3 regions of the Micromonospora sp. WMMD1076 genome follow, and region 1 is predicted to be linked to each of the others. Evidence: riboswitches for the same ligand, from Rfam matches in the RefSeq annotation. Region 1 holds a riboswitch; each other region holds the start of a gene.
What was found. Region 1 has a riboswitch for cyclic di-AMP ahead of O7622_RS26165 (hypothetical protein). Riboswitches for the same ligand answer to the same signal wherever they lie in the genome.
Positions count from the first base shown of each region.

Region 2: it holds a riboswitch for cyclic di-AMP, as region 1 does, so the genes downstream of both, O7622_RS07045 (hypothetical protein) here and O7622_RS26165 (hypothetical protein) in region 1, are expected to answer to the same signal.
Region 3: it holds a riboswitch for cyclic di-AMP, as region 1 does, so the genes downstream of both, O7622_RS04725 (C40 family peptidase) here and O7622_RS26165 (hypothetical protein) in region 1, are expected to answer to the same signal.

Region 1 is NZ_CP120862.1:5,814,124-5,821,863, forward strand. Features, by position in the region: gene O7622_RS26155 (AAA family ATPase) at 1-541, shown strand, start outside; gene O7622_RS26160 (cation diffusion facilitator family transporter) at 646-1,560, shown strand; cyclic di-AMP (ydaO/yuaA leader) riboswitch at 1,705-1,835, shown strand; gene O7622_RS26165 (hypothetical protein) at 1,840-2,913, shown strand; gene O7622_RS26170 (SRPBCC family protein) at 2,938-3,390, opposite strand; gene O7622_RS26175 (STAS domain-containing protein) at 3,495-3,854, opposite strand; gene O7622_RS26180 (hypothetical protein) at 4,273-4,677, shown strand; gene O7622_RS26185 (BON domain-containing protein) at 4,838-5,512, shown strand; gene O7622_RS26190 (DsbA family protein) at 5,636-6,190, shown strand; gene O7622_RS26195 (LuxR C-terminal-related transcriptional regulator) at 6,194-7,740, opposite strand, start outside.
Region 2 is NZ_CP120862.1:1,421,987-1,429,726, reverse strand. Features, by position in the region: gene O7622_RS07075 (CsbD family protein) at 1-162, opposite strand, end outside; gene O7622_RS07070 (heavy metal translocating P-type ATPase) at 231-2,486, opposite strand; gene O7622_RS07065 (hypothetical protein) at 2,504-3,478, opposite strand; gene O7622_RS07060 (heavy-metal-associated domain-containing protein) at 3,515-3,721, opposite strand; gene O7622_RS07055 (metal-sensitive transcriptional regulator) at 3,802-4,101, shown strand; gene O7622_RS07050 (YibE/F family protein) at 4,256-5,530, shown strand; cyclic di-AMP (ydaO/yuaA leader) riboswitch at 5,685-5,816, shown strand; gene O7622_RS07045 (hypothetical protein) at 5,820-6,848, shown strand; gene O7622_RS07040 (carbonic anhydrase) at 6,907-7,560, opposite strand; gene O7622_RS07035 (helix-turn-helix domain-containing protein) at 7,728-7,740, shown strand, end outside.
Region 3 is NZ_CP120862.1:958,394-966,133, reverse strand. Features, by position in the region: tRNA gene O7622_RS04755 (tRNA-Gly) at 293-366, opposite strand; gene O7622_RS04750 (zinc metalloprotease) at 612-1,604, shown strand; gene O7622_RS04745 (pyridoxamine 5'-phosphate oxidase family protein) at 1,676-2,221, opposite strand; partial or broken gene O7622_RS04740 (dCTP deaminase) at 2,300-2,605, shown strand; partial or broken gene O7622_RS29175 (hypothetical protein) at 2,651-3,445, shown strand; partial or broken gene dcd (dCTP deaminase) at 3,641-3,916, shown strand; gene O7622_RS04725 (C40 family peptidase) at 3,981-5,012, opposite strand; cyclic di-AMP (ydaO/yuaA leader) riboswitch at 5,026-5,160, opposite strand; gene O7622_RS04720 (peptidoglycan recognition family protein) at 5,399-7,432, shown strand; gene O7622_RS04715 (C40 family peptidase) at 7,502-7,740, opposite strand, start outside.

The DNA.
Region 1 (7,740 bases):
GACGGTGGTCGGCGACCCGGCGCAGACCGCCTGGACCGGCGACCCGCAGGAGCTGGACCGGGCCCGTGACCAGGCGCTGGGCCGGCGCAAGCGGCACCGCTACGAGCTGACCACCAACTACCGCAACTCGGCGGAGATCTTCGCGGTGGCGGCGGCGGAGATCCGCCGCCTCTACCCGGACCTGCCGCTGCCCGACGCGGTGCGGTCCACCGGCGTGCCGCCGGTCGAGCGCACGGTGCCCGCCGCCGACCTGCCGGCGGCCACGGTCGAGGCGGCCGAGGCGCTGCTCGCGCAGGTGGAGGGCACCGTCGGCGTGATCACGCCGGTGCCGCGCCGGGACGAGGTGGCCGGCTGGCTGGGCGGGCTCGGCGCGGGCCGCCTCCAGGTGGTGACCAGCCTGCAGGCCAAGGGCATGGAGTACGACGGCGTGGTGCTGGTGGCGCCGAGCGAGATCCGGGCCGATCCCGGTTCGGGCGTGCGCACGCTCTACGTGGCGCTGTCCCGGGCCACCCAGCGTCTCACCACGCTCGACCCCACCTGACGGAGACCCGGCAGTGATCCGGAAGTCACCCACAGTTCAGTTGCATACATAGCGATGTGAACATACATTGAGCCTGGCCGGTACGGGGCAGGAAGGGTGTTGGCGTGGGCGCAGGTCATGACCACAGCGGCGCGGTGACGAACGCGGCACACCGCCACCGGGGCCGCCTCTGGGCCGCCTTCGCGCTGCTCGCCGCCCTGATGGTGGTCGAGGCGGTGGCCGCGTTCACAACCGGCTCGCTGGCCCTGCTCTCCGACGCCGGGCACATGTTCACCGACGTCCTCGGCATCGGCATGGCGCTGGCCGCGATCACCGCCACCCGCCGCGCCGGCACCGACCCGCAGCGCACGTTCGGGCTCTACCGGCTGGAGGTGCTCGCCGCCCTCGCCAACGCCGTGCTGCTCGGCGCCGTCGCGATCTACGTCCTGGTCGAGGCGGTACGCCGGTTCGGCGAGCCGCCGGAGGTGCTGGCCGGCCCGATGCTCGTGGTGGCGGTGCTCGGCCTGCTCGCCAACATCATCGCGTTCGCGCTGCTGCGCGCCGGGTCGAAGGAGAGCATCAACCTGCGCGGGGCGTACCTGGAGGTGCTCGGCGACCTGCTCGGCTCGCTCGGCGTGATCGCCGCCGCGCTGGTCATCACGGTGACCGACTGGTGGTGGGCGGACCCGCTGGTCGCCGTCGGGATCGGCCTGTTCATCCTGCCGCGCACCTGGCGGCTCGGCCGGGCCGCGCTGCGCATCCTGGTGCAGGCCGCGCCGGAGCACCTCCAGGTCACAGCCGTGCACGACCGGCTGGCCGCCGTACCCGGCGTGGCCGAGGTGCACGACCTGCACGTCTGGACGCTCACCTCGGGCATGGAGGTGGCCTCGGCGCACCTGACCACCGACCCGGGCGTGGACCCGGGCGTGGTGCTGGCCGCCGCGCGGGCCGCCCTGCACGAGGACTTCTCCATCGATCACGCCACGTTGCAGGTCGAACCCGGAGCGTCGGCCGGAGTGTGCGGACAGACCGAGTGGTGATTAGGACACACTTAAATCCCTGTGGCTAATGTAGTCTTATGCCGGTTTTGCCCCGCCTAGTGGCGCTGCTCGACGGAGCCGCGCCCGGGCAGCGCCGGTAGTCTCGGTCGCGGCCGCACCCGCGGACGCCACCCGGCCCCGGTGGGGCGGCCGTCGCCTAATCGTCCGCAGGGACGAGCCGGGGAACCACGTACGTGGGGTGCATCCGCGTCAGCGGTAGGGATTTTCCGTCCCGAACCCGTCAGCTAACCCGGTCGGCGTTGACGGAAGGACGTGTGCATGCCCGCAGTGGCACCTGTACGACGGACGGCCGCCCGGTTGGCGGCCCTGCTCGTCGCGACGCTGGCCCTCGGCGTCGCGACCGTTCCGGCCTCCCCCGCCTCCGCGGCGCCGGTGACCGGCCTGCTCGCCGCAGCGCCCGGCGACGACGAGGGTGGCACGCCCGAACTGCGTGCCCAGCTCGACGCGGCCGGCAAGGGCTGGCTGGAGGCGAAGGCCGCGCTCAACCGGTCGGTGACCCGCCAGAAGCAGCTCAACGACCAGCTCAAGACGGTCGGCGCCGAACTGGCCGTCCGCGACGCCAAGGTCGGCGAGATCGCCGTCGTGGCGTACCGCAACGGCCGCCTGGGCACCGCCGGGGCGCTGCTCGGCAGCAGCAGCCCGGAGGGCTTCATGGACCGGGCCGCCGCGCTGGAGCAGGTCGCCGCGCACGAGGACCGTACGCTGCGCGACCTGATCACCACCCGGGACGAGGCCACCCGCACCCGCGCCCAGCTCGACGCAGAGATCCGCGAACAGCGCAAGCAGGTGACGGTGATGGCCAAGCGCAAGGAGCAGGCCGAGCGCGCCCTGGAGGTGGCGAACGACAGCACCTCGCGCAGCAGCAGCGGCGGTGGCAGCGTCCAGGGCACCTCCGGCAAGAACGCGAAGCCGGCACCGCGCAACTCGGACGGCTCCTGGCCGTCGGAGTCGTGCAGCGTCAACGACCCCACCCCGGCGAACGGCTGCATCACCCCGCGCACGCTGCACGCGCTGCAACAGGCCAAGGCGGCGGGCTTCACCAGGTACGTCTCGTGCCACCGGCCCAGCGGCTCGGGTGAGCACCCGAAGGGGCGGGCCTGCGACTTCGCCGCGCAGAAGAACGGCTTCGGCGGCGTGGCCACCGGCGGTGACCGGACGTACGGCAACAACCTGGCCGCGTACTTCGTGCGCAACGCCGACCCGCTCGCCGTGCTCTACGTGATCTGGTTCAAGCAGATCTGGCTGCCCAGCAGCGGGTGGAAGTCGTACAGCGGCGGCAACGGCGACCCGTCCAGCGACCACACCAACCACGTGCACCTGTCGGTGTACTGAGCCGCCCCGAGAGGGCCGGCCGGATCAGGCCGGCCGACCCTCCAGGGTCGCTCCGAGACGCGCCGCCAGGCCCAGGTGAGCCGCCCGGGCCTGGCGGAACGCGTACCCGAACAGTGGCGCCGGCGCGGTGAGCGTGATCTCCACGTCGATGCGTACCGTGCCGTCGGGCTCGTCGCGCAGCCGGGTGTGGTTGCGGACGGTCGTCGCGGGCTGCTGCCGCGCCACCGTGACCACCTCGTCCTCGCCGGCGATCAGCACGTCCGCCTGGTACGTGACCGGGAAGTGCAGCGGGCCGAGTTGCAGCCGGTCGGTGATCGCGTAGCTGGCCAGCGCGCCCGGCCGGGACGGCAGCTTCCGGACCCGGACGATCAGCGGATGCAGCTCACCCTGGCGACTCAGGTCACCGAGCAGGGCCACCGCTTCGGCCCGGCTGCACCGGGCCTGCACGGTGTAGCTGAAGCTGTCGCTGCTCTGCAAGCGGGGCCCCCTCGCCGTCGTGCGTCGCGACGATCGTCCCGTACCGACGCCGGACTGGCAACGGGTAGAAGGTCCCCTGGCCGCAGGGGGTGTGAGCGGCACGCTCAGGCGCCGGGCAGCACCTCGGGGGTGTCGTCGGCGAACCACGGCTCGGGCGCGCCGAACAGGCCGAGCAGGCCGGTCACCCAGAGCTGCCGGTGCACGAACCGGCTCGGCTCGGTGACCACGAGCTTGACGCCGCTGACCTCGCAGGTCTGGAAGCCGGCGACCATGGCGCTGATGCCGACCGAGTCGATGAACGTGACGAGCCGCATGTTCAGCTCGATCCGCGCCGGGCGGCCCTTCGCGAGCACCTCGGCGATCGCTTCCCGCACCTCGTACGCGGTGTCGACGTCGATCTCCCCACGGGGCGCGATCTGGACGACACCACCCGGCCGCACCGACTTCACGATCGACAGGCTCACGCGAGCACCTCCACTCGCCCGAAACGGGCGCCTCATCAGTACGCGGGCCGCGACCGAGAGTATTCCTCCAACGGCCCGGTCGCCACCCCCCGGGATGAGCAATTCGCGAACTGGGCACACCTGGGCGTACCCAATCCGGACCTCCGGGTTCCAGTTTCCCCTTCAAGGCGGGTCACGACCAGCCGTGCGGCCGGGCGGACCCGCCGATCCGCCGACCAGGGTAGCGGGCGCACGCACGTCCCGCGGGCACCGGTCCCGGCACGTTAGGGTGGTTCGTCCCGTTCGCCGCTCGCGGGCCGCGAACGCGGCATGGTTTGCCGGGCGCGCCGGTGGGGCACTGCCGGAGACAGTGAACCCGCCGGATGGACACCGGAGTCCGAAGTGGCCGCCGGCCTTCGGCACCCGAGGAGGTACAACGATGTTCGGATCCAACCTGCTGGACCGCCGGGGCAAGGCCGAGCGGGTCGCCGACCAGGCGTGGCAGCACCTGGTCTCGGCCGTCGGTTCCGCCGGTGACAGCGTGCGCGACGCCACCCGGACCGCCCGCCGCAGTTCCTCCGGCCTCGCCGACGACGCCACCGACATGGTCGGCACCGCCGCCGAGGAGGCACGCCGCCGGGCCGGCCTCGCGTTCGACGCGCTCGCCGGCCGCCGGCCCGCGCTGCCGTGGACGCTGCTGATCGCGGCGGCGCTCGCCGGCGCGGCGATCGGCTGGGCCGCCGGCACGGCGGCACGCGCCGCCGGCAGCCGGGACCGCGCCGCGGACGAGATCGAGTTCGTGGACGTGGACCGGCCGAACTCCCCGGCCGACCTGGACGGCTGACCCGCCCGTACGACACGACGACGGCCGCCCCCGCGACTCCCGGGGACGGCCGTCGTGCAGCCTCACCCGGGCCGGGTGAGGCCCGCTCACCCGGGGCGCGCGCAGGATCGCTGGTGCGGGACCACGTGCCCGCGCCGCGATCGACGGGAGGGGGAGCCGGATGGCCACCGACACGATCACGCGTACCGACCGGGACATCCAGTCCGCCGTGCTCGACGAGCTGACCTGGGAGCCCCGGGTCGGCCCGGACGAGATCGGGGTGACAGTCACCGAGGGGGTGGTGACGCTCACCGGCCGGGTGGACAGCTACGCCAAGAAGTGGGCCGCCGAGCGGGCCGCGCACCGGGTCGCCCGCGTCCGCGCGGTCGCCAACGACCTCGCCGTCCGGATCGACACCGCGGCCGGGCGGGAGGACCCGGAGATCGCGGTCGCGGCCGTACGGGCGCTGGAGTGGGACGCGTTCGTGCCGATCGAGGCGTTGCAGGTGACGGTGGCCGACGGCTGGGTCACGCTGCACGGCGAGGTCGAGTGGGAGTACCAGCGGCGGGCCGCCGAACGCTCGGTCGCCCGGCTCACCGGCGTGTGCGGGGTGAGCAACGGCATCGCGGTACGTCCCGCCGTGCACGCCGACGGCCGCGACCTGGCCGAGCGGATCGTGGACGCGCTGGCCCGCAACGCCGCCACCGAGGCCGAGGAGGTCGGCGTGCGGGTGCACGGCGACACGGTGCTGCTGGACGGGCAGGTCCACTCCGCCGGCGAGCGCGAGGAGATCGAGCGGGTGGTGTGGAACGCCCCGGGCATCCGGGAGGTGCGCAACCACCTCGCCGTGCGCTGACGGAACCACCCCGCCCGGGTGAGCCCGCCTCACCCGGGCCGCGGCCATGGTGGAGGGCATGAGTGATCCGAACGGGCTCGACACGCTGGTTCGGCTGGACACGGATCGGCGGGTGAGTGCCGGATGACCACGCCCCTCCAGGTCACCACCGCGCGGCTGCGGATCCCGGTGACCGAACGCGACCATGTCCGCGGGCCGGTGGACGCGCCGGTCACCGTCGTCGAGTACGGCGACTTCCAGTGCCGGTTCTGCGGCGCCGCGTACCCGAACCTGGCCGAGGTGCTGCGCCAGCGGGCCGACATGGTGTGTCTGGTGTACCGGCACTTCCCGATCACCAACGTCCACCCGTACGCGGAGAGCGCCGCGGAGACCGCCGAGGCCGCCGCCGCCCGGGGCCGGTTCTGGGAGATGTACGACTGGCTCTACCAGCACCAGGACCAGCTCGACCCGGTGCACCTGTCGCTGGGCGTCGAGCAGGTCGGCCTGTCGCCGGAGGAGATCGCCGCGGAGGTCGGCCGGCAGGAGTACGCCGACCGGGTCCGGCAGGACTTCGTCGGCGGCATCCGCAGCGGCGTCAACGGCACCCCGACGTTGTTCGTCAACGACGTCCGGCACGACGGCGGCTACGACCTGGCCGAGTTGCTGGCAGTGGTGGACGCCGCCACCGACGACGGCTGACAGTCAGATCAGCCGCAGCTCGCGTGCCCGCCGGACGGCGTCCCGCCGGCGGGTCGCGTCGAGCTTGCGGTAGATGTTGCGCACGTGCGTCTTGACCGTGTTGACCGACAGTGACAGCTCGGCGGCGATCTCCACGTTGGACAGGATGCTCTGCAGGTAGCGCAGGATGGTCAGTTCCCGCTCGGTGAGCGGCTCGTCGAGCGTCCGGGCCGGACCGTCGGCAGTCGCTGCCGCCGGTTGCGCGTCCACGCCCCGGACCAGCTCGCTCACAGTGGCCCAGTACGCGGTGCCCGAGTCCAGGCGTGCGGCGAGCAGATTCCGTACCCCCGGGTCGGCCCGGGTGAAGACGCGCCGGAAGCCGTCCGGCTCGGCGAGCGCCAGCACCTCCTCCAGCAGCCGCCCGGCGCGCCGGGCGTCACCGGAGGCGTCGGCGAGCGCCGCGTCGAGCAGCCCGGCGCCCAGCCGCACCGGCAGCGGCCAGTCCGCCGCGCCGGACGCGGTCCAGTCGGGCAGCGCACGCTCGGCCGCGCGGGCGTCACCGGCGCGCAGCCGCAGCCGCGCGGCCACCAGCGCCGGCGCCGGCCCGTCGCCCGCCGCGTCGAGCAGCGTCCGGGCGCCGTCGACGTCGCCGACGGCGGCGCGTACCTGGGCCTCGTCGGCGGCGAGCCATTCGCCCAGCTCCGGGCCGGGCGGCGCGACCGTGCGCGCCCCGGCGAGCGTGCGCAGCGCGCCGCCCGGGTCACCGCCGTCGGCCAGCAGCCCGGCCCGGCACAGTGCGGTGAGCGCCGCGCCGCCCGGCTCCGCGCCGGCCGGCCCGGCGAACGCCAGGTGGGCCGTGGCCTCCGCCGGCCGGTCCCGCTCCCAGTCCACGAACGCCAGCGCCAGGTACGCGTAGCCGCAGTCGGACCGGGACGACCAGCCCTGGCAGGGCGGCATCGCCAGCGCCTCCCGGGCCAGCTCCTCGGCGGCCCGCAGCGCGCCCCGGGCCGCCTCCAGCAGCGCCGAGCGGCTGACGCAGAGCAGTTCGGTACGCGGTCGCCCGGCCCGCCGCGCCGCCTCCCGCGCGCTGGCGAAGCGGTCCCGGGCGGTGGACAGCTCCCCCTCGGCAAGCGCGGCCAGCCCGTGCGCGGCGCCGGTGACCGCGCGCACGTCGTCCCGCTCGGCCGTCCCGGCGCGCGGATCGCCGGCATCACCGGCAACGGCACTGTCGGCGTCCGGGCCGCCCGGGGACTCGTCAGCGGCGATGGTGGCCAGCAGGCGGTCGGCGGCCCGGCGTACCTCCTCGTGGTCGCCGCCGAGCCGGGCGAGGCTCAGCTCCACGGCGGCTGCGAGCCGGCCGAACCGGTCACGGCGCGGCGCGGGCAGGCCGGCGGCCTCGGCCAGCGCCCGCCGCAACTGTGCGTCGGCGGCGGCCCGATCCCCGGCGTACGCCCGTTCGGCGGCCGCGGCCAGCGCCAGCTCCGGATCCCGGCGGACCGCCTCGGCGGGCGGCTCGGGTGGAGCCGGCGCGGCGGCGGGTTCGTCCGGGGCCAGCTCGGGCCACCGGGTGA
Region 2 (7,740 bases), 2.1 Mb from region 1:
GGCGTCCTTGATCTTCTCGCCGGCCTGCTTGAGCTTGGCGCCGGCCTGGTCGTTGCGGCCCTCGGCCTCGAGGCGCTCGTTGTCGGTCGCCCGGCCGATGCCCTCCTTGACCTTGCCCGCGGCGTCCTGCGACGTGTTGTCGATCTTGTCGTCCAGACCCATGATGACCTCCACTGATGCGGTTGCCTGACGACAACTGGTTACCCCGCCGGCCACCGGCTCAACCCCCCTCACCCGATCGGGCGGAAGCGCCGCAGCCGCAGGCTGTTGCCCACCACGAACACCGACGAGAACGCCATCGCCGCCCCGGCGAGCATCGGGTTGAGCAGCCCGGCCGCCGCCAGCGGCAGCGCCGCGACGTTGTAGGCGAACGCCCAGAACAGGTTGCCCTTGATGATCGCCAGCGTCCGCCGGGAGAGCCGGATGGCGTCCGCGGCGGCCATCAGGTCGCCCCGGACCAGCGTCAGGTCGGCCGCCTCGATGGCCGCGTCAGTGCCGGTGCCCATGGCCAGCCCGAGGTCGGCCCGGGCCAGCGCGGCGGCGTCGTTCACCCCGTCGCCGACCATGGCGACCACCCGGCCCTCGCGCTGGAGCCGCTCGACCACGTCGACCTTGTCGGCGGGCAGCACCTCCGCGATCACCTCGTCGATGCCGACCTCGGCCGCCACCGCCTTCGCCACGGTGGTGTTGTCGCCGGTGAGCAGCACCGGCTTCAGGCCCAGCTCACGCAGCCGCGCGACAGCCGCCCGGCTGGTCGGCTTCACCGCGTCGGCCACCGCGAGCACGCCCCGGGCCCGCCCGTCCCAGCCGGCCAGGATCGCCGTCCGCCCGGCGGCCTCCGCGCCGGCCGCGGCCCGCTCGACCTCCTCGGGTACGTCGAGACCCCGCTCCCGCAGCAGCCAGGCCCGGCCGACCACCACGGTCCGGCCGTCGACGGTGCCGGTCACGCCCAGCCCTTCGGCGTTGGCGAACCCGCCGACCGCCGGCAGCGGCCCGGCCTCGACCGCGGCCTCGGCGACGGCCCGCGCGATCGGGTGCTCGGAGGCGGCCTCCAGCGCGCCGGCCACCCGGAGCAGTTCGGCCGCGTCCTCGCCGTCGGCGGGCAGCACCTCGGCCAGCGCCATCCGGCCGGTGGTGACGGTGCCGGTCTTGTCCAGCACCACTGTGTCGACCCGGCGGGTGGACTCCAGCACCTCCGGCCCCTTGATCAGCACACCGAGTTGCGCGCCGCGTCCGGTGCCGACGAGCAGCGCGGTCGGGGTGGCCAGGCCGAGCGCGCACGGGCAGGCGATGATCAGTACGGCCACCGCGGCGGTGAACGCGGCGGTCGGCCCGGAGCCGGTGCCCAGCCACCAGCCGAGCGTGCCGGCGGCCAGCGCGATCACGATCGGCACGAACACACCGGAGATCCGGTCGGCGAGCCGCTGCACCGCCGCCTTGCCGGTCTGCGCCTGCTCCACCAGCCGCGTCATCTGGGCGAGCTGGGTGTCCCCGCCGACCCGGGTGGCCCGGACCACCAGCCGGCCGCCCGCGTTCACCGTGGCGCCGACCACGGGGTCGCCGGGCCCGACCTCGACCGGCACCGACTCGCCGGTGAGCATGCTGGCGTCGACAGCGGAGGTGCCCTCCTCGACCACGCCGTCGGTGGCGACCTTCTCGCCGGGCCGGACCACGAACCGGTCCCCGACCGCGAGCCGGCCGACCGGGATCCGGGTCTCCTGCCCGCCGCGCAGCACCGCCACGTCCTTGGCGCCGAGTTCGAGCAGGGCGCGCAGCGCCGATCCGGCGGTGCGCTTGGAGCGGGCCTCGAAGTACCGCCCGGCCAGGATGAACACGGTCACCCCGGCGGCGGCCTCCAGGTAGATGTTGCCGGCGCCGTCGCCGCGGGTGATGTCGAAGCTGAACGGGTGCGTCATCCCGGGCATGCCGGCGTCGCCGAGGAACAGGGCCCAGAGCGACCAGCCGAACGCGGCCAGCGTGCCGAGCGAGACGAGCGTGTCCATGGTCGCCGCGCCGTGCCGCAGGTTGACCAGCGCGGCGCGGTGGAACGGCAGCCCGCCCCAGACCACCACCGGGGCGGCCAGCGTGAGCGAGGCCCACTGCCAGTAGTCGAACTGCCAGGCCGGAACCATGGCGAGCACGATCACCGGCAGGGTGAGCACGGCGGAGACCCAGAGCCGGGTACGCGCCGTGCGCAGTTCGTCCACCGGCTCCCCGGCCGCTGCCGTCTCCGCCTGCTCGGGCGGCGGCGGCACCACGGCGGTGTAGCCGGTCTTCTCGACGGTGGCGATCAGGTCGGCCGGCGCGATGTCGTCGGCGTACCGGACGGTGGCCTTCTCGGTGGCGTAGTTCACCGTGGCCTCGACGCCGTCCATCCGGTTGAGCTTCTTCTCGATCCGGGCGGCGCAGGACGCGCAGGTCATCCCGCCGATCGCCAGTTCGATCAGGTTCGGCGCGGTGGGCAGCGCCTTTCCCGTGGCAGTCATCGCGGCACCTCCGGCGCTCAACTGTGCCCGTGCCCCGGGGTGCCGTGTCCGGCGTCCGGGGTCGGTGCGGTGGTGGATGCCGGCGCGGCGGGCGGCGGCGCGGTCTGGTCGCCGGCCAGGACGGTGAACTCGGCGGTGTGCACCGCGTCGCCGTGCCGGAAGTCCAGGTAGAGACGGTACGCCCCGGCCGAGGGCACCTCGGCGGCGAACGTGATCGCCGGACCGGCCGGTGTGCGCCCGTCGCCGGGCGTGCCCTCCGGGTGCACGTGCAGGTACGCCAGGTCGCCCTGCCGCAGCGCCACCAGGTGCCCGTACGCGCCGAGGTAGGGCGCAAGGTCGGTGACCGGCCGCCCGTCACGGCTGACGGAGAGCGTGAGCCGGCTGGTCCGGCCCGGCTCCGGTGTGCCGGTCAGGGTGACCGTGTAGCCGTCGACTGTGGTGCTGGTCGCCGGTGCCGGCAGCGGCCGGGCGGTCAGCTCCCCGGGGACCGTGACGTCCAGGCCGAGGGTGAGCGGCTCCCCGCCTTCGGGTGTGAAGTCGGCGAACGCCCGCCAGACGCCGGGGCCGCCCAGCGGCGAGGCGACCCGCCAGGTGCCGTCGCCGGTCATCTCCGGGTGGACGTGCCGGAACCCGGAGAGGTCCCGGCGGGCGACGATCAGGTGCATGCGCTTGTCGTGGGCCACCTCGAAGCGGGTGACCGGGGCGCCGTCCGGGCCGGTGATCCGGAAGGCGAACTGCCCGGCCGGGGCGGCGGCGGGCTGGAACGTGTAGCCGCGTTCGGAGACGAGCAGCCCGCCGGGCAGGTGCGCGGGGGCGCCGCCCGCGTGGCTCTCGTCACCGTGACCGGCGTCGCCGGCCCCGTGGTCGCTGTCGTCGTGGCGGGTCTCGGCGGCCGGCGTGACGGGATCGGCCAGGTTGCCGATCCCGTACGCCGCGCCGAACACCGCCACGAGGCCGAGCGCGAAGCCGCTGAGCTTCGTCGCCGTGTTCATGGTGTCTCCTCGGTTGTCGCGGGTCCGCCGGACCCGTCACGCACCGGCGAGGTCGTAGCCGGCCTCGTCGACCGCCGCGCGGACCGCGTCCGCGTCCAGCGGGTTCTGACTGGTGACGGTGACCCGGCCGCCGGCCAGGTCGACCTGGACGTCGGTGACGCCCGGAAGCGCGCTCAGCTCGGTGCTCACCGAGTTGACGCAGTGCCCGCAGGTCATGCCGTTCACCTGGTAGGTGGTCTCCATCTCGCCCTCCGATCTGATACCCCCTAGGGGTACGTTCGGAACGTTAGCATACCCCCGAGGGGTACGCTATCCTCGGTCTCATGACCGCGCCGTCCAGCCCGACCCGGGGCTACACCGCCAGCAAGGACCAACTCCTCGGCCGGCTCCGCCGGATCGAGGGCCAGGTCCGTGGCATCGAGAAGATGGTCGAGGACGACCGCTACTGCATCGACGTGCTGACGCAGATCTCGGCCATCCAGGCGGCGCTGGACAAGGTCGGGCTGGGCCTGCTCGACGGGCACGCCCGGCACTGCATGCACGAGGGCGCCGCCGAGGGCCGGGCCGACGAGATGGCGACCGAGATGATGGCCGCCGTCGGCCGCCTGATGAAGCGCGGCTGAGCGGAGACCTCCGGTCGCGGCGTCCGGGAGCGGCCGGCCGGGCCGCCTACCATGGCCGGGCGACGACCCGGACGTGGTCGACACGTCCGCGCCGGCCGGGTGACCAGACCGGTCCGGCGGACCAGGCGTCGCCGCGACCGTTGGGAGAGACGCCATGGGTGCCGACCACACCCGCCCCGCACCCGCCGCACCGCCGGGCGTACGACGGCTGCTCGTCGCCGTGGTGGTGCCGCTGTTCGCGCTCACCGTGATCGCGACGCTGGTGCTCTGGCCCCGGCAGGACCGGGAGCCGGTCGGCGGAGCGGACGTCCCCCGCTACCACGGCACAGTGACCCGTGTGGTCACCGAGCCCTGCCCGCCGACCCCGGAGGCGCCGGACGGCGGGGGTGGCCCCTGCGGCACTGTGACAGTCACCGCCGAGCAGGGCCCGGACGCGGGCCGGCAGGTCGAGACGCCGATCCCGGCCGGGCCCGGCGCACCCCGGGTCGCGGTCGGCGACGAGGTCGTCCTGGTCGAGCTGACCGACCCGGGCGACCCGGCGGTGAAGTCCTACAACATCGCCGAGCACCAGCGCGGTACGCCGCTGATCTGGCTGATGGTGCTGTTCGCCGCCGCGATCGTGGCGTTCGGCCGCTGGCGCGGGCTCGCCGCGCTCGGCGGCCTGGTGGCCAGCTTCGCCATCCTCCTCGGCTTCGTGCTGCCGGGCATCGGCGCCGGCCAGCCACCGTTGCTGGTGGCGATCGTGGGCGCCGCGTTGATCATGTTCGTGGTGCTCTACCTGACCCACGGGATCACCGCGCAGACGTCGGTGGCGGTGCTCGGCACGCTCGGCAGCCTGGTGGTCACCGGCGTGCTCGGCCTGCTCGCCACGTCCGCCACCCACCTGACCGGTTTCGGCAGCGAGGACGCCACCACGCTGTCCATGTTCCAGGGCGGCGTGGACCTGCACGGGCTGCTGCTGGCCGGCATCATCATCGGCTCGCTGGGCGTGCTGGACGACGTCACAGTCACCCAGGCGGCCACCGTCACCGAACTGGCGCACGCCAACCCCGGGCTGTCCCGGCGGCAGCTCTACCGGGCGGCGACCCGGGTCGGCCGGGCCCACATCGCATCCACAGTCAACACCATCGTGCTGGCGTACGCGGGCGCCTCGCTGCCGCTGCTGCTCCTCCTGGTCGCCGATTCCCGCCCGGTGAGCGAGATCCTCACCAGCGAGTTCCTCGCCCAGGAGATCGTCCGCAGCGCGGTGGCGACGCTCGGCCTGATCGCCGCCGTACCGCTGACGACCGGACTGGCCGCGATCGTGACCACCGCCGGGCGGCGCTCGGGCGGCGCGGAGCCTGCGCCACCCGCGGCCCGGCCGCCGGCCGGACGCCACGACGCGCTGGAGGCCCTGGGCGGCGGAAAGAGCACGGAGGCCGCATGGTGACACTCCGCAGCGTGACCATCGATTTCAAACGCGACGCTGGTCACGGTGCGCCACGGCGAAATCTCGCTATTGGTCGGCTTCCGGACGTAGATCCTCAGGAGTGCTGTCAGGTAACCTCGCTGCCGGTCACCGCCGAAGGCGCGCACCGGCGCCAGCGGTGCCGCCGCCCAATCGCCCGCGGGCGAGCCGGGGAACCAGGTACATGGGGTGAATCCGCGACAGCGGTAGGGGCCACTTCCGTCCCGAACCCGTCAGCTAACCCGGTCGGCGGCCGACGGAAGGGAACACTGTGACGGCACCCCTGCGCCGCTGGCTGACACCCGTGGTGGCCGTGCTGGCCTCGCTGGCCGTGCTGGCCGGGCCGACCCCGGCGACCGCGGCCCCCACCGCGGCGGCCCCCGGCACCCCCTCGGGACACGAGGAGGACGGCGAACCGCCGCTCATCACCGAGGCGATCGACGCCGCCAACCGGGCCTTCCTCCAGGCCAAGGCGAAGCTCGCCAAGTCGCAGGACCGCCAGCGGCGGCTGGCGGCCGAGGTGAGGACGGCACAGGCCGAGCTCGAAGCGCTCAGCCCGCAGGTCAACCAGCTCGCCGCCCAGTCCTACCGGACCGGCCGGATGGGCGCGATGGCGATGCTGCTGGAGAGCAACTCGCCCGACTCGTTCGTCCGCCGGGTCAACGCCCTGGACGAGCTGAACCTCCTCAACGCGCAGCGCCTGGCCGCCATCAACGCGGTCAAGACCCGCGCCGAGCAGGCCAAGATCGCGCTCGACGCCGAGGTGCGCGAGCAGGAGAAGCAGAAGAACGCGATGGAGCGCGAGAAGGTGCAGGCCGAGCGCGCGCTGAAGCTCGTCGGCGGTCTCGGCTTCACCGGCGGCCTGGTCTCCGCCACCTCACCGGTCGCCAAGATCGGCCCCGGCCGTACCGCCGACGGCGGGTGGAAGGCGGAGTCGTGCAGCGAGGACGACCCGACCACCTCGGGCTGCGTCACGCCGCGCACGTTGCACGCGTACAAGGAGGTCCGGCGCGCGGGCTTCAAGCGCTTCGTGGGCTGCTACCGGCCCGGCGGGCCGTGGGAGCACCCCAAGGGCAAGGCGTGTGACTGGTCGCTCCAGAACAGCGGCTTCGCGGCCTGGCACAACAACGACACCCGCAGGTACGGCAACGAGGTGGCCGCCTTCCTCATCCGCAACGCCGACCGGCTGGGCATCTACTACGTCATCTGGAACCGGCAGATCTGGTTCCCGGCCACCGGCTGGAGTTCGTACAGCGGACCCTCGAACCACACCGACCACGTCCACATGTCGATGCTCTGACCCGGGCACAGCGAGAAGGGGCCGCCCGAGGGCGGCCCTTCTTCGTCATCCGTGCGTGTCAGCCGGCCAGCGCCGGGTCGGCGGGCGCCGCCGGAGCGGGCAGCGGAGCCGGGGACTGCGCCACGGTCCGCACCTCGCCGCCGGCGAGCCGGTACGACATGCCCACCACCGTGCACCGCCCGGCCGCCACCCGCTCGGCCAGCACGGCGGACCGGGCCAGCAGCGTCTCGACGGTCTGCGCGATGTGGACGTCGACGATGCCGTCCAGGTCGTCCACGCCCTGGCGGGCGGCGCGCAGCAGGCTGGGCGAGACCGCGTCCACCACCGCGCCCAGGTGCCCGACCGGGGCGGCGCCGGTCCGGAACCCCTCCCGGGCGGCCTGGACCGCGCCGCACGAGTCGTGCCCGAGCACCACCACGAGCGGGGTGCCGAGCACGGTGACCGCGTACTCGACGCTGCCGAGCACCTCCGGCCCCGCGGTGTGCCCGGCCGTCCGCACCACGAAGAGGTCACCGAGACCGCGGTCGAAGATGATCTCGGCGGCGAGCCGCGAGTCGGAGCAGCCGACGATCACCGCGAAGGGATGCTGGCCGTCCGCGACCGCCGCCCGGTGCCCGGCGTCCTGGTTCGGATGCTGCGGGACGCCGGTGACGAACCGGTGGTTACCGGCACGCAGTTCGGTCAGTGCCTGCTCCGGGGTGCTCGGCGTCATGTCCCTCACCTCGTCTACCTGGGGAACCACCAGGCCGAACGGCCTCGCGACCCACGGTCACACGCACCTCAGGACACGTCAAGATTCGTGATACGCATTTCATACTTTCCCGTTGCCGCCCGCCCCGGCCCGCGCCGATTCGGGCCGGTGGCGGCGGTGGCCATAGCATGACCACCATGG
Region 3 (7,740 bases), 1.6 Mb from region 1:
GGCTCCGACGCGAGGGCGCTCGATACCGGCGCCACGTAGCGCTGATGAGAAAAGGATCATCGAGCGCGGCATCCGTGGGGTCACTCTGCTTGTAGCCCGAGACGCCGGCGGCGCAGGCGGCGCCCAGCAGGGCCGGCGGCCGGAGACCACGACCGGCACGGCCAACCAGGGGGATCCGCCGCAGCCACCGGCCGGACCGTGATGGCACGCCAATGACACGGGTCGTGCTGGCCGGCCGCTGAACATCGAAGGCCCCGACTCGGGACTCTTGTCCTGATCAGGGCCTTCGCGGTGGAGCGGGTGACGGGAATCGAACCCGCACTGTCAGCTTGGGAAGCTGATGTTCTGCCATTGAACTACACCCGCAGGCGGCACCAGTCTACCTGAAGGTCACCACCCCCGTGCATCCAGGTGCCCGCGCGCCACTTCGGCGACGTGGCGGCATCGACGAGCGGTTGACCCCGCCACCTCCCCGAGCTGGAGTGGATCAAGCGTCCAACGTCGGCAACGTATGGGCGTTCTCAAATCTTTCGATGGGATGTAACGTCTGCCCCACGTTTCCGAACCGGCGTGACACACCCCCTGCCACGCCGTCAGAAAGAGGTGGGCCCATGGGACTCCGTCCCAACCTGCTGACCCGGCGTACCGCCGGTGTCGCGACGTCGACCCTCGCGCTGCTGCTCAGCACCGCCGCCGTCGGCGTCGTCCCCGCTGCTTCGGCCTTCTCGGCCGCCCCGGCCGACGTCTGCGCCGAGCCGGCCGACGCCCACGCCGACGAGCACGCCAACGCTCGCGTCGCGAAGGGCGGCAACGCCAAGCTCGACCCCAACCACCTGACCGCCAAGCAGGTCCGTGAGCGCGAGGCCGACCTCGCCGCCGCGCAGCGGGAGCGGGCCAACTTCCGGACCGGCGCCGTCGCCCCGCTGGCCACCGTGACGATCCCGGTCGTCGTGCACGTCATCCAGGAGAACAGCACCCGGGCCGGCGGCAACATCACCGACTCGATGATCAACCAGCAGATCACAGTGCTGAACCAGTCGTACGCGGGCTCGACCGGCGGCGCCGCCACCGCGTTCGGGTTCCAGCTCACGAAGATCAACCGGGTGACGAACCCGTCGTGGTACCCGATCGTGCAGGGCTCCTCCGCCGAGCGCTCGATGAAGACCTCGCTACGTGTGGGCGGCAAGAACACGCTGAACATCTACCTGGGCGAGCTGAGCGACAGCCTGCTGGGCTGGGCGACGTTCCCGAAGCGGACGCTGGACAAGATGGACGGCGTGGTCGTGCTGAACGAGTCGCTGCCCGGCGGCACCGCGACCAACTACAACCAGGGTGACACCGGCACCCACGAGGTCGGCCACTGGCTGAACCTCTACCACACCTTCCAGGGCGGCTGCTCCGGCTCGGGCGACAGCGTCTCCGACACCCCGGCCGAGGCGTCCCCGGCGTACCAGTGCCCGACCGGCCGCGACACCTGCTCGACCGCGGGCAAGGACCCGATCACCAACTTCATGGACTACACGTACGACTCCTGCATGTACCAGTTCACCGCCGGCCAGGCGAGCCGCATGCTCAGCGCGTGGAACGCCTACCGCGCAGCCTGACCTCCTCGCTCCGCGTACCGGTGCCGGCCCTGTCCTCGGACGGGGCCGGCACCGCTTTCGTCGTGGTGGGGTCAGGCGGCCGGGCGGCGGGTGTCGAAGCCGTGCCGCCCGCGCCGGCCGTCCGCGGCCACCGGGTCACGCCGGACGGGTTCGGCCCCGCGCGGATCGAGCCAGACCCGCACCTGCGGCGGGGCGGCGCCGGGCTGGGCCACCGGATCACGGCGGGTCAGCATCGCCGCCTCGACGGTGAACTCGAACAGCCGCCAGTCGCCCTGCGGCGACGCCCGGGCGATCCGGGCCAGCCGCGTCACAGTGGCCGGGTCGGTCACCGGCCGGGCGCGGCCCGCGACGTACGCCTCGTCGTCGCTCTCCTCCGGCGGGAACGAGTGCAGCGCGTAGCGGCCGTCGCGTTCGAGGTCACGGCGCTTCGGCGAGTCGACGACGAAGCACCAGAGGCCGTCGGCGGTGAACACCGGGGAGACCGGGTGGACCCGGGGGCCGCCGTCGGCGCGGACCGTGGCGAGGTAGCCGAAGCCCGGCCCGTACTGCTGCATCAGGAGGCGGATCTCGCCGGCGAGGCGGGGCTCGTCGGCGGCGAATTCGGACCAGGAAGCCATGCGGACACCCTATCGAACAAGTGTACGAAGATGTAGTGCGACACGCAGGTCACCGGCACCTGTCGCTATGGTGTTCCGATGCTGCTCTCCGACCGCGACCTGGTCTCCGAGATCAAGGCCGGCACGCTCGCGCTGGAGCCCTTCGAGCCCACGCTGGTGCAGCCGTCGAGCATCGATGTACGCCTGGACCGGCTGTTCCGGGTCTTCAACAACCACCTCTACACGCACATCGATCCGTCGGTCCAGCAGGACGACCTGACGTCGGCGATCGACGTGGCCGACGGGCACCCGTTCGTGCTGCATCCGGGTGAGTTCGTCCTCGCCTCCACACTAGAAGTCATCACGTTGGGCAACCAACTTGCTGGACGCTTGGAGGGAAAGGCGCTCGCACTCGACACGCCGGTGCCGACACCCTCCGGCTGGACCGTCATGGGCGATCTCAAGGTCGGCGACCACGTCTTCGACGATCGCGGCCGCCCGGTACTGGTTCGTTCTGCCACTGAGGTCATGTCCGGTCGCCCATGCTTTCGCGTCGCATTCTCCGACGGAGAGTCGATCGTCGCCGACGCCGATCACCGCTGGATGACGACCACGCGGGTGGAGCGGAAGCGAATCGCCCGCGGAACGATGACCGGCGGGATGATCCGGACGACCGTGGAGATCGCCTCGGACCTTCACTACGGCGACGGCGAGGTCAACCACCAAGTCGCACTCGCCGAGCCGGTTCAATATCCCACCCGCGAGCTGCCCATCGATCCGTACGTGCTGGGCGCATGGCTCGGCGACGGGACATCCGCCAACGCCGAGTTCACCTGCGCCGACGAGCCGATCCTTGAGGAGATCCGACGGGCTGGCTACCTGGTGCGGAAGACCGTCGCCCCATACGGCTACCGGATCGGTGGAACGGGCCATACCCGCGACGACAGCACCGATGGGTTCATGCCTAACGACTCTCTCTCCAGTTGCCTCAGACGTCTCGGAGTGCTGGGAAACAAGCATGTGCCGCAGCTGTACCTGACCGCGGACATAAGTCAGCGCGTGGCCCTGCTACAGGGACTGATGGACATCGATGGTTACGTCGATGACCGGGGTCGGTGTGAGTTCGTCAGCACCAGGGAACATCTGACGGACGCAGTGGTCGAACTGGCCGCCAGCCTCGGCCTTCGACCAGTCAAACGAAAGAAGCGGGCGATGCTCAACGGCGTCGACAAGGGCCCGGCGTACCAGGTGAAGTTCACGCCGCATGTTCCGGTTTTCCGGCTTCCTCGGAAACTGGCCAGGCAGAAGCTCGATCGCTTCCACCGATTTCGATCGATCGTCGCCGTACAGCCGATGGAATCCGTACCTGTTCGCTGCATCGAGGTGAACGATCCACGCGGGATGTTCCTCGCCGGGCGATCGTTCATTCCCACACACAACTCGAGCCTCGGGCGTCTGGGGCTGCTGACCCACTCGACAGCCGGTTTCATCGACCCGGGCTTCTCCGGTCACGTCACGCTGGAGCTGTCGAACGTGGCGAACCTGCCGATCACGCTCTGGCCGGGCATGAAGATCGGGCAGCTCTGCATCTTCCGGCTCTCCTCGCCGGCCGAGCACCCGTACGGCTCGGCCGTCTACGGTTCGCGGTACCAGGGCCAGCGCGGCCCGACGCCGAGCCGGTCCTGGCGGAGCTGGCGCACCTGGCCGACGCGCTGACGGCACCCGCAGTTGTTAACAGGGGCCCCCTCCTCTACCGGAGGCGTTAAGAGGGGGCCCTTCCTTACACCCGGCCGTAGCTGTTGATGTCGCCGTCGTCGACCCGCTTCATGGTGATCGGCTTGCCGGACTGGGAGGCGTGCACCACCCAGCCGTCGCCCACGTACATCGCCACGTGGTGCAGGTCGCCGTAGTAGAAGACGAGGTCACCGGCGCGCAGCTCGGCCCGGCTCACCCGCTTCGTCATGCCGTGCTGCTGGCGCGCGTTGTGCGGCAGCGAGACGCCGCCCTTGGCCCAGGCCGCCATGGTCAGGCCCGAGCAGTCGAAATGGTCCGGGCCGGCGGCGCCCCAGACGTAGATCTTGCCGATCTGGGCGCAGGCGAACTTGACCGCCGCCCCGGCCGGGCCACCGGGGTAGCCGGCCGGGCAGGGGGCCGGGCGCAGCGGGCCGCCGCCACCGTTGCCGTACACCTTGAGCCGCAGCTTCTGCAGCCGGGCGATCTCGGCGTCGATCTGCTTCTTCTTCACCGCGAGCTGGGCCTCGGTACGCGCCAGCCCGGCGATCATCTCGTCCAGCGGCCTCTTCTTGGCCGCCAGTTCGTCGCGCAGCGCCTCGACGGATCGCACCTGCTCGTGCTGGCGGTGCGCGAAGCGGTCGAGCAGCTCCAGGCCGTTGACCAGGTCGCCGGGCGAGCGGCTGCCCAGCAGCGCGTTGACAGTGGAGAGGTTGTCGCCCTTGTAGGCGTCGGCGGCGAGTCCGCCGACCTGGCCGAGCGCGGCGTCCACCCGGGCCTGGAGGGGTGCGATCTGCCGGCCGAGCGCGTCGGCCTGCTTGCGCCGCGCGGCGAGCTGCTCGCGTACGGCGTTCACCTGTTCGATGACCGGTTCGAGTTTGTTCCAGTCGCTGTCGATCTGCGCCTCGATCTCGGCGACCGAGGGTTCGGCGTGTGCCGCGGTGGCGCCGCCGGTCAGGACGACGGCGGTGCCGACGAGGGCGGCGAGGGCGATGGTGAAGCGGGACCAGCGGGTACGCGGCGCGCCGAGGGACCGGTCGACCGACCGGTTCGACGACGGCCGCGGGGCATGGAGTGCCACCGGGCGTCCGTACTCCTTCTTCCGTATCGCCTACCGGGTTAGCTGACGGATTCGGGCGGGAAGGGAGCCGCCCTACCGCATCGCTGCGGATTCACCCCAGGTACCTGGTTCCCCGGCTCGCCCGGAGGCGACTCGGCGGTGTCGGACCGTCACCGACCGGGTTGGACGGTGAGACGTGCGGCCGACGATTCACCAGAGTAGGGACCGCCGTTATCGATCCGCAACTTCCAGCGGCGTGACACTCCGTACGCGATGACAGGTCAGCCCTCGCCCACAGGTGAAGTTTTCTTTCAACACAGAATACCTGCTGGAAAGGTATTGACCCTCGCGGGTGCGCGGAGTGAGGGTGGAAACGCAGTGACCCCCATCCCTGTCCAGGAGGTTCGATGCACCTCTCCGCCCCGCCGTCGGGCAGACGGATACTGCTCGCCGCCGCAGTGGCGACAGCCACCGCGCTGGCGACCACCGGCCCGGTGACAGCCGCGCCGGACACCGCCGCGCCCGCCTCGGAACGGCAACAACAGTACGCCGCCGCAGCGGCCGAGTACGGCGTACCGCAGAACGTGCTGCTCGGTGTCTCCTATCTGGAGTCCCGCTGGGACACCCACACCGGGCAGCCGAGCACCAGCGGCGGCTACGGCCCGATGCACCTGACCGACGCCGCGCACATCCTCGCCACCCCGGGCAGCGCCCACGTCGACGAGGACGAGGACCCGCGCGGCGACGACTCCCGCCCGCTCACGCTCGACCCGGCCACCGCCGCCGCGCCGACCCAGGAGACGCCGCTGCCGCCCGCCTCCCTCCAGACGCTCGACGCCGCCGCCGCGCTCACCGGGTTCGACGCGCGGGCGCTGCGTACCGACCCGGCCGCGAACATCCGCGGCGGCGCCGCGCTGCTGGCGTCGTACCAGAAGGCTCTGGGCGGGCCGGTCGGCGCCGGCAGCGACCCGGCGGCCTGGTACGGCGCGGTGGCCCGCTACTCCGGCGCGGACACGGCCGACGCCGCGGAGGCCTTCGCCGACGAGGTCTACGACCAGCTCGGCCAGGGCGCCACCCGGACCACCGACGACGGGCAGCGGGTCACGCTCGCCGCGACCGCCGCGAAGCCGGACCGCTCCGCGGTGACCCGGCTCGGCCTGCGCCGCGCCGAGCGGCCGGACGGGCTGGAGTGCCCGGTCCGGCTGGCCTGTGAGTGGATCCCCGCGCCCTACGAGCAGCTCAGCGCCGACCCGGGCGACTACGGCAACCACGACCTGGGCAACCGGCCGAAGCAGCAGAAGATCGAGTACATCGTCATCCACGACACCGAGGGCTACTTCGGCCCGAGCGTCGACCTGGTGAAGCGGGCCGACTATCTGGCCTGGCACTACACGCTGCGCTCGGTGGACGGCTACATCGCCCAGCATGTCAAGACCAAGGACGTGGGCTGGCACGCCGGCAACTGGTACGTCAACGCCAAGTCCATCGGCCTGGAGCACGAGGGCTTCGCCGGCCAGGGCACCTGGTACACCGAGGCGATGTACCGGACCTCCGCCAAGCTGGTCCGCCACCTGGCGCTGAAGTTCGGCATCCCGATGGACCGGCAGCACATCATCGGCCACGACAACGTGCCCGGCACCACCGCCGGCACGGTGCGCGGCATGCACTGGGATCCGGGTCCGTACTGGGACTGGTCGCACTACTTCGACCTGATGAAGGCGCCGTTCCGGACCACCGGCACGGCCCGGACCGGCCTGGTCACCATCGACCCGGACTTCGCCACCAACCGGCCCGCGTTCCTCGGCTGCAACCAGCAGCCGCCCGGCGTCCCGACGCCCACCCCGCCGGCCCAGCCGTGCCCGTCGCGCGGCTCTTCCGCGGTGGTCCTGCGGACCGCGCCGAGCCTGGACGCCCCGCTGGTCAACGACCTCGGGCTGCGCCCGGACGGCACGCCGGACACGATGTACATCTCCGACCACGGCGCCCGCGCCTCGGCCGGTCAGACGTACGCGCTCGCCGGCCGCCAGGGTGACTGGACAGCGATCTGGTACCTCGGCCAGAAGGCGTGGTTCCTCAACCCGGCCTCCGCGCCGACGGCCAAGTGGGCCACCGGCTTCGTCGTGACGCCGCGGCCCGGCAAGGCCACCATCCCGGTGTACGGGCGGGCCTACCCGGAGCAGGCCGCCTACCCGGACACCATCCCGTACCAGACCATCTCGCCGCTTCAGTACACGTTCGCCGCCGGCCAGCGGTACGCGGTGGGCGGGGTGCTGCCCGGCGAGTACTACCGGGCGGTCTCGTTCGACGGTTCGGCACCGGGTGACCGGACCGTGGTCCGCGGCGAAAACCGCTACGTGCAGGTCCAGTTCGGTCACCGGATCATGTTCGTGAACCTGGACGACGTGCTGATCCTGCCGTCCCCGATCGGCGCGCCGCGCTGACCCGCCACCACACACGGAAAGGCCCCCGGTCCACACGGACCGGGGGCCTTTCCGACGGCAGAGGTGGTGTCAGCTGACCCGGACGAAGCCGGCGAGCGGCTGGGTGTTGATGCTCGACACCTGGACCGGTTTGCCGGTACGTGGCGCGTGCACCATCACCCCGTTGCCGAGATAGAGCCCGACGTGATGCAGGTCGGAGCCGAAGAAGACCAGGTCACCTGGGCGGGCCTCGGAGCGGGAGATCCTGCGGCCCTCGTTCCACTGCGCGCCGGTGAAGTGGGTCAGCGAGATGCCCGCCGCCTTGTACG